Regions from separate parts of the Vibrio alginolyticus NBRC 15630 genome, predicted to be linked through region 1. Evidence: riboswitches for the same ligand, from Rfam matches in the RefSeq annotation. Region 1 holds a riboswitch; the other holds the start of a gene.
What was found. Region 1 has a riboswitch for thiamine pyrophosphate ahead of thiB (thiamine ABC transporter substrate binding subunit). Riboswitches for the same ligand answer to the same signal wherever they lie in the genome.
Positions count from the first base shown of each region.

Region 1 (5,443 bases):
GCTATACCACTCGAGTCCTGGCTGCTAGCCCTGAGTATTTAGCTGAGTTCGGCGTACCTGAAACGCCAGAAGACCTGACAAAACATAACTGTTTGAGGTATCAATATGTTTCAGAAATAGGACCTTGGACGCTGATCTCACACGATAATACCGTCAATGTTTCAATAACCAGTAACTTCTCAAGTACAACTGTAGAAGCAATATTGAAAGGCGCACTTAAAGGACTAGGCATCGCTAACTTACCTGTGCAGAACATGACGCAAGAGCTAGAAAGTGGCACCTTAGTCAGAGTGTTACCGCAATGGCACACGGTACCAATGCCTATTTATTTAGTGTATCGTCCTGGAGCAAACCGCCCACGGCGTGTACAAGCAATGATTGACCATATCATGAGCTTAAGATCTCAATTTGAATTTGGCCCTCGGCATGGTTTGTGTTGCGGAGAAGCATAACCTAGCAACTATCAGGCACTAGCATGCTGCTCGGATAAATGCCGCAAGCTTCTCACTAGCATGCTGTTCACTCAATGCAGACATATCACCCGCGGCTTCCACTTTACCATCTGCCACAAACACAAAGTGGCTGGCAATCGCTTTGGCATCGCTTAAATGGTGCGTGACCATCAATACAGTTATTCCCCGCTCTGCTGCGAGTTTTTTTACCAAGCTCAGCATCTCTTCACGCAACACCGGATCAAGCGCCGAGAACGGCTCATCCAATAGCCACATGGGATGAGGCTGAACAAAACAACGCGCTAAGGCAACACGTTGACGCTGGCCACCAGAAAGATGCTCTGGCAAACGGTCGAGGTACTCTGCAACACCAACTTGCTGCGCGGCTTGTTCAATCTGACGATTTTGGTCCACCGTAAGCTTTAGCCCTGGGTGTAAGCCCAAACCGATGTTGTCACGCACCGATAAGTGAGCAAACAAATTGTGCTCTTGGAACAACATAGAGAACGGACGCAGATAAGGCTCTTTACGCACAATGGACTCACCATCAACACAAATATCACCACGGTCAGGATGGATGAATCCTGCCACCAACGCCAGCAAGGTTGACTTCCCTGCCCCACTTGGTCCCATCAGCGACACAATCTGTCCTTGCTCAATCGTTAAGTCAAAACGAAACAGTTCACGTTGGTAGGTGTACTGCACATCATCCAACACTAACATTACGCTCTCTCCTTCGTTTTCAATACTTTCTCAATCAAGGCAAAACAGCCCACACTCAACAACAATAGGGTCACCGATACCACCGCAGCTGCGTCCATCTGATAACTGCCAAGCAACTGGAACAAATACAGAGGTAAGGTACGAAACTCTTGTCCACCAAACAGTGCTATGGCACTTAAATCCCCTATTGCAAACATAAAGCTGATCGCAAACGCATGTGCAAACGGCTTGCGTAGCGCCTGCCACTCCACCACTTTAAACCGTTGCCAGCCACGCATGCCTAAGCTGGCACATACATACTGATACTGTTGTTCAATGTGCAGCATTGGCTGCGCTAGCGTTTTGATCACGTAAGGCAAAGCCATCAAACCGTTCACCAAAATCACGACAAAAAATGCCAAGCTAAAAACATCGGTAAATGCGCGCAGTAGTAAGAATAAACCGGTGCTAATCACCAGACCTGGAGTCACCAAAATAACGGTGCCGATTAACTCAATCTGATCGGCTCGCGTGTTTTTGTACTGCAACCGCCAACGGCGACTGGTCAATAGTATGGACACCCCTGCAGCGACCGCAAGCGCGCTAGCGACACAGGCGACTTTGAGGGAGTTCAATAGCGCAGACCAAAAACGCTCATCGGTTAATACTGTCCAAACTTGTTGGTTGATGCCACTCAGTAACACCATCAATAACGGCGGTATTACCAGTAAAAAGGCACCTATGATCCAAAAGCTATCCCAAGCTTTTGACCACCCATGATCCTTCGTTAAATATTGCTGTACCGATGTGCTTCCAGCACTGATAGAAACAGGCCTTGTTAACTTCTGCACTCCAATAGCAAGCAGTCCACATAACAGCATCTGCCACAGCGCCAATAACGCCCCAGCTTGTAAATCAAAATCAAACTTAATCGCTTGGTAAATGGCCAATTCAATGGTGGTGGATTTTGGCCCGCCCCCCAACGCCATTACAGTGGCAAAACTGGTAAAGCACAACATAAACACCAACCCACAAACGTGGGGAAGCTGCTGCCTTAAACGCGGCCATTCTACCCAACGAAACTTATCCCAATGGCTCATCCCAAGATGCGCGCAAAGCTTATGCTGCTCGGCAGGAATAGACTCCAAGGCTTGCAGAAGCAATCGTGCCGCGTAAGGTAAATTAAAGAACACATGGGCGAGTAAAATGCCGTTCAAACCGTAAATAGAGAATGGCAGTTTAGTGTCGAAACTTTGCAACCACTGCGCCAACAAACCACTGTTGCCATAAATCGCTAACAGCCCAAAAACACCAACCAAAACCGGCAAAACCAGTGTCGATGCAAACAGCTTAAGCAGTAATGATTTACCAATAAATTGGCGACGCGAAAGTGCGTGCGCTACTGGAATGGCAAAGCCAACACTGAGCAATGTGGAAAGAAACGCTTGGTAGAAACTGAACTTGGTGACATGTTGATAGTACGGGTCGCCCCATACCACAGACACATCAAGTGAAGGGGCTTGAACAATCAAAGCACCTAGGGCAGAAATAACAAAGGTCGCGATGATCATCGCGACCCCTAAACCTATTTTTGGAACAGAATTCAAAGGTAAAACCTATCTCATTCAGATGAGGATGGAAACGTCAGCTAAAACGTCAATGCGCTTTGCCATTCGCGAATCCAAGACTTACGCATTTTTGCCACTTCATCAGCACTAAAGCTCAACGACTTGCTTGGAACACTCAAAGTTTCAAAACCTTTAGGTAACTCAACGTCAGTGACTGGGTACATCCAGTTACCCGTTGGCATCGCCGATTGGAACTCATCACTTAAAATGAAACTCATAAATTGATCAGCAAGTTCTGAATTTTTTGCCCCTTTCACTTTGGCGGCTACTTCAACTTGCATGTAGTGGCCTTCAGCAAAATTCGCCGTAGCAAACTTCGAATCGTTTTCCGCAATTAAGTGGTACGCAGGTGAAGTGGTGTAAGAAAGCACTAAATCGGACTCACCATTGAGGAACATAGAATACGCCTCAGACCAACCTTTCGTGACCGTTACGGTTTTGCTCGCTAGCTTCTGCCACGCTTGCGTCACATCGTCGCCATAAATAGATTTCATCCATAGCATTAAGCCTTGGCCCGGCGTTGAAGTCCGCGGATCTTGGTAAATCACTTTCAGATCGTCGCGCGTTTCCACCAGCTCTTTCATGCTTTTCGGCGGATTAGCCAGTTTCTCTTTGTTGTACACAAACGCGAAGTAGCCGTAATCGTACGGTACAAACGTCGTGTCACTCCAACCGTTTGGTAACACTGTGTTAGCCGTATCCACATTGTGCTCGGCAAGCAGACCGGTTTTCTTCGCTTCTGCCATCAGATTGTTATCCAAACCTAACACGATGTCGGCTTTGCTATTACCGCCTTCAAGACGAAGACGATTCAGGATCGACACACCATCGTCTAATGCCACGAAGTTAACGTCACAGCCACATTTTGCTTCAAAAGCTTGCTCGATTTTAGGACCCGGCCCCCAATCTGCGGCAAAAGAGTCGTAGGTATAGATGGTTAATGTGTTTTCAGCGGCAAACGCTGAAGTAGAGGCGATTGCAGCTAAGGCAATCAGATTTAGAGTGGGTTTCACTGCTCGCTCTCCATGAGTATTTCAGAGAAATAAGTTGAGCGGCACAGGGTTTGAGGCGGCTATTAAGGATTTCCAATATCCAGACTCAATTCCTACGCCAGCATTATCTGGTTCAGGTAATACGGGTCCCTAGTTAAACACTTAGGTCTCAGCGCCCCAATGCATTGATTGACTCAATGCTAAATGGGTTTGCTCCCCGATGAGTTGGATGGATTGTAAAGGTATTTGAGTGGTTACACAATCAGCTCACGAGCGCTGGTCATAACCCCAACGAGGCACCAAACCTTGCTCAATACCTAAGTGGTCAAGAATTCTTGCCACCATAAAATCCACTAAGTCTTCAATGCTCTTTGGCTGATGGTAGAAGCCCGGAGCTGCTGGCATGATGGTGACGCCCATTTGCGACAGTTTGTGCATGTTCTCCAGATGTAGCGTTGAAAATGGTGTTTCGCGAACCACGAGCAACAGCTGCCCGCGCTCTTTCATTACTACATCAGCGGCCCGTTCGATCAAGTTGTCCGACATACCGTGTGCTATGGCCGCAACGCTTCCTGCTGAGCATGGGCAAACCACCATTTGCTTAGGTGCAGCAGAACCAGACGCAACCGGCGAGAACCAATCGTCTTTACCGCAAACGGTGATGTTATTTGGATTGCAGTTCAGGTGCTCTACCAACGCTTGCTTTGCGGCTTCTGGCCCACTTGGCAGCTTAAGGTTGTGTTCGGTTGCCATCACGACACGAGCCGCCGAAGAAATCAGAACGTAGACATGATAATCCGCCGCAACCAAGCATTCTAAAAGACGAAGGCCGTAGGGAGCACCAGAAGCCCCCGTTAATGCCAACGTGATGGCTTTTTTGTGAGAGGGTTGTGTTTTGTTTTGCATATCAATCAGGCTTTTTGTTTTAACTGCTCAAGAAGTTTTCCGTGAATACCACCAAAGCCACCGTTGCTCATGACTAGAATTTGGTCACCTGGTCGCGCACGTTCGACGATCTTGGCTACAAAGTTATCTATATCCGCATCGACAAACGCTGGCTGTTTGCATTGGTCGGCAATGTCTTGCACAGACCACTCGATATTATCTGGCTGGAACAAGAAGACTTCATCTGCACTGTGTAGTGACTCTGCAAGTGTGTTTTTGTGTACACCACGCTTCATGGTGGCAGACCGCGGCTCTAACACAGCAAGGATGCGTTTTTCACCTACCTTGTTACGCAAACCACCGACAGTAAGTTCAATTGCCGTTGGGTGATGCGCAAAATCATCGTAAACCGTCACACCTTGTTCTTCACCTTTCAGCTCTAAACGGCGCTTGGTATTGATGAAACGCCCTAATGCCTGGCAAGCAAGATCCGGAGTGACTCCAACATGTCGTGCAGCAGCGATTGCCATCAGCGCATTATCCACATTGTGGTCACCCACCAAATTCCATTCGACGGTACCAACCTTCTCGCCTTGCAACGCAACGTCAAATTTTGAGCCATCAAGCACTAATTTGTGCGCTTGCCAGTCACCATTCTCACCAGAGAACTGTTTTTCAGTCCAGCAGCCACGCTCTAATACATCCGCTAACGCTTGATCTTTCCTCGGCGCTAAGATCAATCCATTGCCCGGTACAGTTCGCACTAAATGATGGAATTGGCGCT
Region 1 is NC_022349.1:2,686,727-2,692,169, reverse strand. It holds gene N646_RS12465 (LysR family transcriptional regulator) at 1-452, shown strand, start outside; gene thiQ (thiamine ABC transporter ATP-binding protein) at 471-1,175, opposite strand; gene thiP (thiamine/thiamine pyrophosphate ABC transporter permease ThiP) at 1,175-2,761, opposite strand; gene thiB (thiamine ABC transporter substrate binding subunit) at 2,803-3,795, opposite strand; TPP riboswitch at 3,868-4,004, opposite strand; gene N646_RS12445 (flavin prenyltransferase UbiX) at 4,042-4,680, opposite strand; gene mpl (UDP-N-acetylmuramate:L-alanyl-gamma-D-glutamyl-meso-diaminopimelate ligase) at 4,686-5,443, opposite strand, start outside.

Region 2 (5,443 bases), on a different replicon from region 1:
CTCTTGAGTTAGCATGGTGCCGATTGTCGCTTCTTCGTTGCCTGCGATCGCAATACCGATCTTCTTGCCTTTCAAGTCGCCAAGGTTTTCATTCTTACCGTTATCCAACACCATCAGAGTGTTGAGTGGCGTAGCAATCAAAGTCGCAGAGCGGATTAGTGGCAAACCAGCTGCGACATCGATAGTTAGGCTCGGTTGGTATGAAATCGCCATGTCGACTTTACCCGCCGCGACCAACTTAGGTGGCGTGCTTGGATCTGCCGGCTCTTGAATGTTGACCTTCAAACCTTGTTCTTTGAAGTAACCACGCTCTTTGGCAATCACGATAGGACCATGATTTGGGTTGACGAACCAATCCAACATCAGTGTCATCTCTTTTTCTGCTGCAAGCACATTGGTTGATACCACTGAAGCGAGTAGAGCAGCAGCGCTCATAAGTTTGTTTTTATTCACGGGGTTCTTCCTTTTCTTTCCCAATTTCCTTTGGTTATTTTCGGCAATTACTTGCTTTCCCAAGGGATGGCTTTTTTCAATAATTTATCGGTGATGAAGTAGAGTGCGATAGACAGCACGGCGAGGATAAACAGCGCCGCAAACATCTCATCAATGATCATGCGAGCGTTAGCTTGGAGCATCAGATAACCCAAGCCTTCACTTGAACCTACCCACTCACCGACCACTGCTCCAATTGGCGCAATAACGACGGCAACACGAATACCTGAGGCTAAAGTTGGTAGGGCGGCTGGCAATTGAATATGACGAAGTAGCTGCCATTTAGACGCGCCCATGGTCTTGGCAAGGTCGAGGTAACCTGTTGGCGTATTGCGCAAGCCGTCATAGCAACATGTCGTGACGGGGAAAAAGATGATGATCGCCGCCATGACTACTTTCGATGCAATGCCGTAACCCAGCCAAAGCATGAGCACTGGCGCGATAGCGAATACAGGGATCGCTTGGCTAGCAATCAGAATTGGCAGTAACCAACGCTTCAGCGGCTCGAACATCAGCATTTGCAATGCGAACAGCAAACCCATTGATAATCCAAGCGCCAAGCCAAGTAAAATCTCTTGCGCGGTAACCCAAGTATGTTTGAGCAGAACATCGTAACGAGTGACTAATCTATCCAGCACTTCAATTGGTGAAGGTAAGATGAAGCTTGGCATGTCGAATACCACAACAACCATCTGCCACAATCCCAAGATCACCGCTGTGCTGATAACTAAGCGTAGAGCCGGATGGGTCACGCGTTCTTTTTTACTAACGCGTGCCGAAACGGAGTTGTACTGAGTCATATCACTCATAGCCTTTCTCCAATTGATCCAAAATCGCTTGTTGAAGCGCGGCGCACTCTCCATCGAGAACTCGTGGTGGCTTGGAATCCGGAACAACCAAGTGCTGAGCTTGCGCAGGCGTACCTTGCAGTACATAGAGTTGGTGAGCTAATCGCACCGCTTCTTGTGGGTCGTGGGTAATAAGAACAACGGTCTTATCTTTCAGTAATTCGGCAGACAAGGTCTGCAACTTATGGCGAGTAACCGCGTCCAACGCAGAGAAAGGCTCATCCATCAGAACCAGAGGCTTGTCTTGCATCAGAGTGCGAGCAAGGGCAACACGTTGTCTCATGCCGCCAGAGAGCTGAGTTGGTTTAGCATCCGCGTAATCGGCGAGTTTTACTTGGTTTAGTAAAGCCAGTGCACGTTGTCTATTTTGCTCTGGTGCTTGCTCTTGAGAAAATCGAGAACTGAGGCAGACGTTGTCTAACACATTCAACCACGGTAGCAATAAATCCTGCTGAGCCATGTAAGCGATACGGTCATGCAGTGCAGCGCCATCCGTTGTGATGAGTTCGCCATGCCAGTCAACTTGGTCATCCAGTAGGCCAGCTAAGTAACGCAATATCGTCGTTTTTCCGCAGCCACTGCGACCAAGTAACACTGTCCATTGATTAGCAGGAATAGTCATACTCAACCCTGCTAGCGTTGGTGTTTGGCTGTCTTTGTATCGCAGACTAGCATCGGAAAGCTGAATGCCAATCGCGTTAGCGAACATAAGTATGACCCGCAAAAAAGTGGTTCACAGGGCCATGGCCTTTACCTACATCCAATTCATCAGCGTGTGCGATAGCTTGGCTGATGTACTGCTTACCCAGGTGCACCGCTTTGTGTAGGTTGTTGCCTTGGCCAAGATAAGACGCAATGGCGGAAGAAAGTGTACAGCCTGTGCCATGAGTGTTTTTGGTTGGAAATCGCTTGGCGCTAATTAACTCGGCACTGTCTTGCATGATAAGCAGATCGTTGCTGTTTTCATTTTCTTCAAGGTGACCGCCTTTGAGCAGAATAGCTTTGGCGCCAAGCGCACGAAGGTCGGTAATCATATCGTTCATTTCAGATTCTGATTGAGGCATTGGCTTACCCGTCAATGCTGCGCCTTCGGGTAGGTTAGGGGTAATGATGTCTGCGAGCGGAATCAATTCTTCTTTTAAAGTGCTGATTGCCGACTGTTCCAGTAATAGATCGCCGCTGGTGGCCACCATCACAGGGTCAATCACGAGGTGTTTTGGCTGGTATTGTTTAATTTTGTCTGCAACGACTTTGATGATGTTGGAATCTGCCAGCATGCCCACTTTGACTGCAACGATGTTGAGGTCGGTAAATACTGCATCAAGTTGGCTCTCTACATGGTCGAGAGGAATGGGGAAAATCGCAGAAACGCCTTGGGTATTTTGCGAAGTAATCGCCGTGATTACCGAGCAAGCAAAACTGCCGGTTGCGGACATCGCTTTGATGTCGGCTTGAATACCTGCACCGCCACCACTGTCTGAGCCCGCGATGGTCAATACGATAGGGGTAGGCAAGGCTGGCGTGTGATGTGAATGAGGTTGTGATTGCTGCGTCATGGTCGCTCCTACTACAAGACGTATAGGAACTGACTTTGACCGTTGCAGATAGATCGATTTTTCGATCGCTATCGCTTACCTAAGAGGGGCGACGAAAGGCAAAGTGTGCATAGTTCCCTACGTCAGTGCTAACTGAATCAGGTTCAACGGGTCTCGAATTTCGATCTCAGCCAACACTTGTCGTGTGGCCCCCCGACTATTTCGTTCGGATGATAGCAGGACCATTGCGGAAGGGATACGTTTTTTGAGCGTAATTATAATGAGTATTCAATTATGCGAGGTGAGTGATAAAGTAAGCACCTAAATGGTTTGCTGGGTGGAATTTACTAGTGCAACGCTCTGGTGAATGAGCAGAACCTGGAATATTTAATAAATAATCGTGGTCTCGTTAAGCAAGGATTAGCACAAAACAAGGTTAAAAAACTGTTAAAATTTAACGTGTTGCCAATTTAACTTTGTTGAACTTTTTCACAGTTAATTAGGAAGGCTAAGACGATCATCGAGCAAGGAGACTTCATGCTTAATTCTGTAACAGCGAAGTCAGTGATCGATCATGCGCTCTTTTTGGGGGCTGATTTCGCTGAACTATTCGTTGAACATCACCAAACCAACACTGTCCAGATCGCATCTGGTGAAGTGGATAAGGTTAACTCGGGTATCGATTTTGGTATCGGTATTCGTCTTTTTTTCGGTCATAAGGTGCTTTACGGTTACACCAACAGCACAGATGAAGCCGAACTAAAGCGCGTAACCTCGCTGCTTGCTGCAAAAGACAAGCGTGAGCAAATCGCGTCAGCGGGTTCTTTGAATTTGAACCGCTACCCAATCCAACATGGTTGCCGCATGCCGCTAGGTAAGGATGCTAACCTAGATTCAAAAATCGCGTTTCTATTGAAAGTTGACCAAGCCGCACGTGCTGAGAGTGAACATATCAGCCAGTTTATTGGCAGCGTTCTTCAGCGCGAGCAACAAGTGTCTATCTTCAACTCAGAAGGTCTACACGTTGACGATACTCGCCACTACATTCGTGTTGCTGGTAACACTGTCGCGCAAAAAGGTAATGAGCAGTCTTCTGGTATGGAAGGTCCTGGCGCTCTTGCTGGTTGGGAATTCAGTGAACAGCTTGATGCCAAAGAGCTAGGTCAAACTATCGCGCAGCAAGCGTTAGTAAAACTTGGCGCGGATGCTTGTCCATCGGGTGAAATGCCGGTGGTGATTGGTAACGGCTTTGGCGGCGTTATCTTCCATGAAGCATGTGGTCACTTGCTAGAAACCACTTCAGTTGCGAAGAAAGCATCAGTCTTCCACGACAAGATGGGCGAAATGGTTGCTCACACCGCAGTGAATGCAGTCGATGATGGCACCATGACCAACGAATGGGGCTCGATTCACATTGATGATGAAGGTATGAAGACTCAGCGCACTCAACTGATCAAAGACGGTAAGCTAACCAGCTTCATGGTCGATAAAATGGGTGGCATGAAGACAGGTTATGAGCCTACGGGTTCTGGTCGTCGTCAAAACTACAAGTTCGCACCAACCTCGCGCATGCGTAACACCTTTATCGAAGAGGGCGAGCATTCACTTAATGACATGCTGGCAGGCATCGAACGTGGTATCTATGCGAAGAAGATGGGCGGTGGCTCTGTTCAACCGGGTACGGGGGAGTTTAACTTTGCTGTTCGTGAAGCCTACCTCATTGAAAATGGCAAAATCACCAAGCCTCTGAAAACAGCAACGCTGATCAGCACGGGTCCAAAAGTGTTGAAAGAAATCAGCATGGTCGGCAAAGACATGGCGCTTGCGCCGGGCATGTGTGGTTCCGTGAGTGGTTCAGTACCAACAACTGTCGGTCAGCCAACGCTGAAAGTAGATAACATTCTGGTAGGAGGCGGTAACTAATGAGCCAAGAACAACAACTTCTTAATGCGGTTGATTACGTCCTATCAGAAGCAAAACGCCAAGGTGCAGAAGCGGACGTCATTGTAAACCGTAACAGTAGCTTTTCTTTGAAAGCGAACCAAGGAAAGCTGGATGAGTACAAAGTAAGCTCAAGCCAAGTTCTGGGTGTTCGTGTTGTGAAAGATGCGCGTGTTGCAACAAGCTATTCTGAGTCGTTAGAGCAACCAAGCTTGGATTTGATGCTGACCAACGCACTGCAAAGCGCTCGCTTTTCCAAGCAAGATGAACATCAGACGATTAGTTGCGTGAACAGTCAAATCGCGACTGATGTTGCTGAGATTGCGCAAGAAGATACAACTTCTGTTGACGAAAAAATCGAACTGTCTCTCGCTCTTGAGCAAGGCGTAGTGGCTCTGCCTCACGCCTCTAGCGCACCTTACAATGGTTACAGCGATGGCGAAACACAACTGATCATTGCCAATACTCAAGGCACATTGTGTCAACACTTCGAGCGCTCGTTCACTTGTTACGCGTATACCTTGTTTGAAAAAGACGGCAAACAGTCAATGGCGGGTAGAATGTCACTGGGTCGCCGTTTTGATGAGTTGAATCCAGCTTACTGTATCGAGGGTGGCTACAACCTTG
Region 2 is NC_022359.1:526,722-532,164, forward strand. It holds gene N646_RS17685 (ABC transporter substrate-binding protein) at 1-453, opposite strand, end outside; gene N646_RS17690 (ABC transporter permease) at 501-1,301, opposite strand; gene N646_RS17695 (ABC transporter ATP-binding protein) at 1,294-2,049, opposite strand; gene thiD (bifunctional hydroxymethylpyrimidine kinase/phosphomethylpyrimidine kinase) at 2,039-2,896, opposite strand; TPP riboswitch at 2,994-3,101, opposite strand; gene N646_RS17705 (TldD/PmbA family protein) at 3,413-4,798, shown strand; gene N646_RS17710 (TldD/PmbA family protein) at 4,798-5,443, shown strand, end outside.
Region 2: linked by a shared signal. The riboswitch ahead of thiD (bifunctional hydroxymethylpyrimidine kinase/phosphomethylpyrimidine kinase) and the one ahead of thiB (thiamine ABC transporter substrate binding subunit) in region 1 are both predicted to bind thiamine pyrophosphate.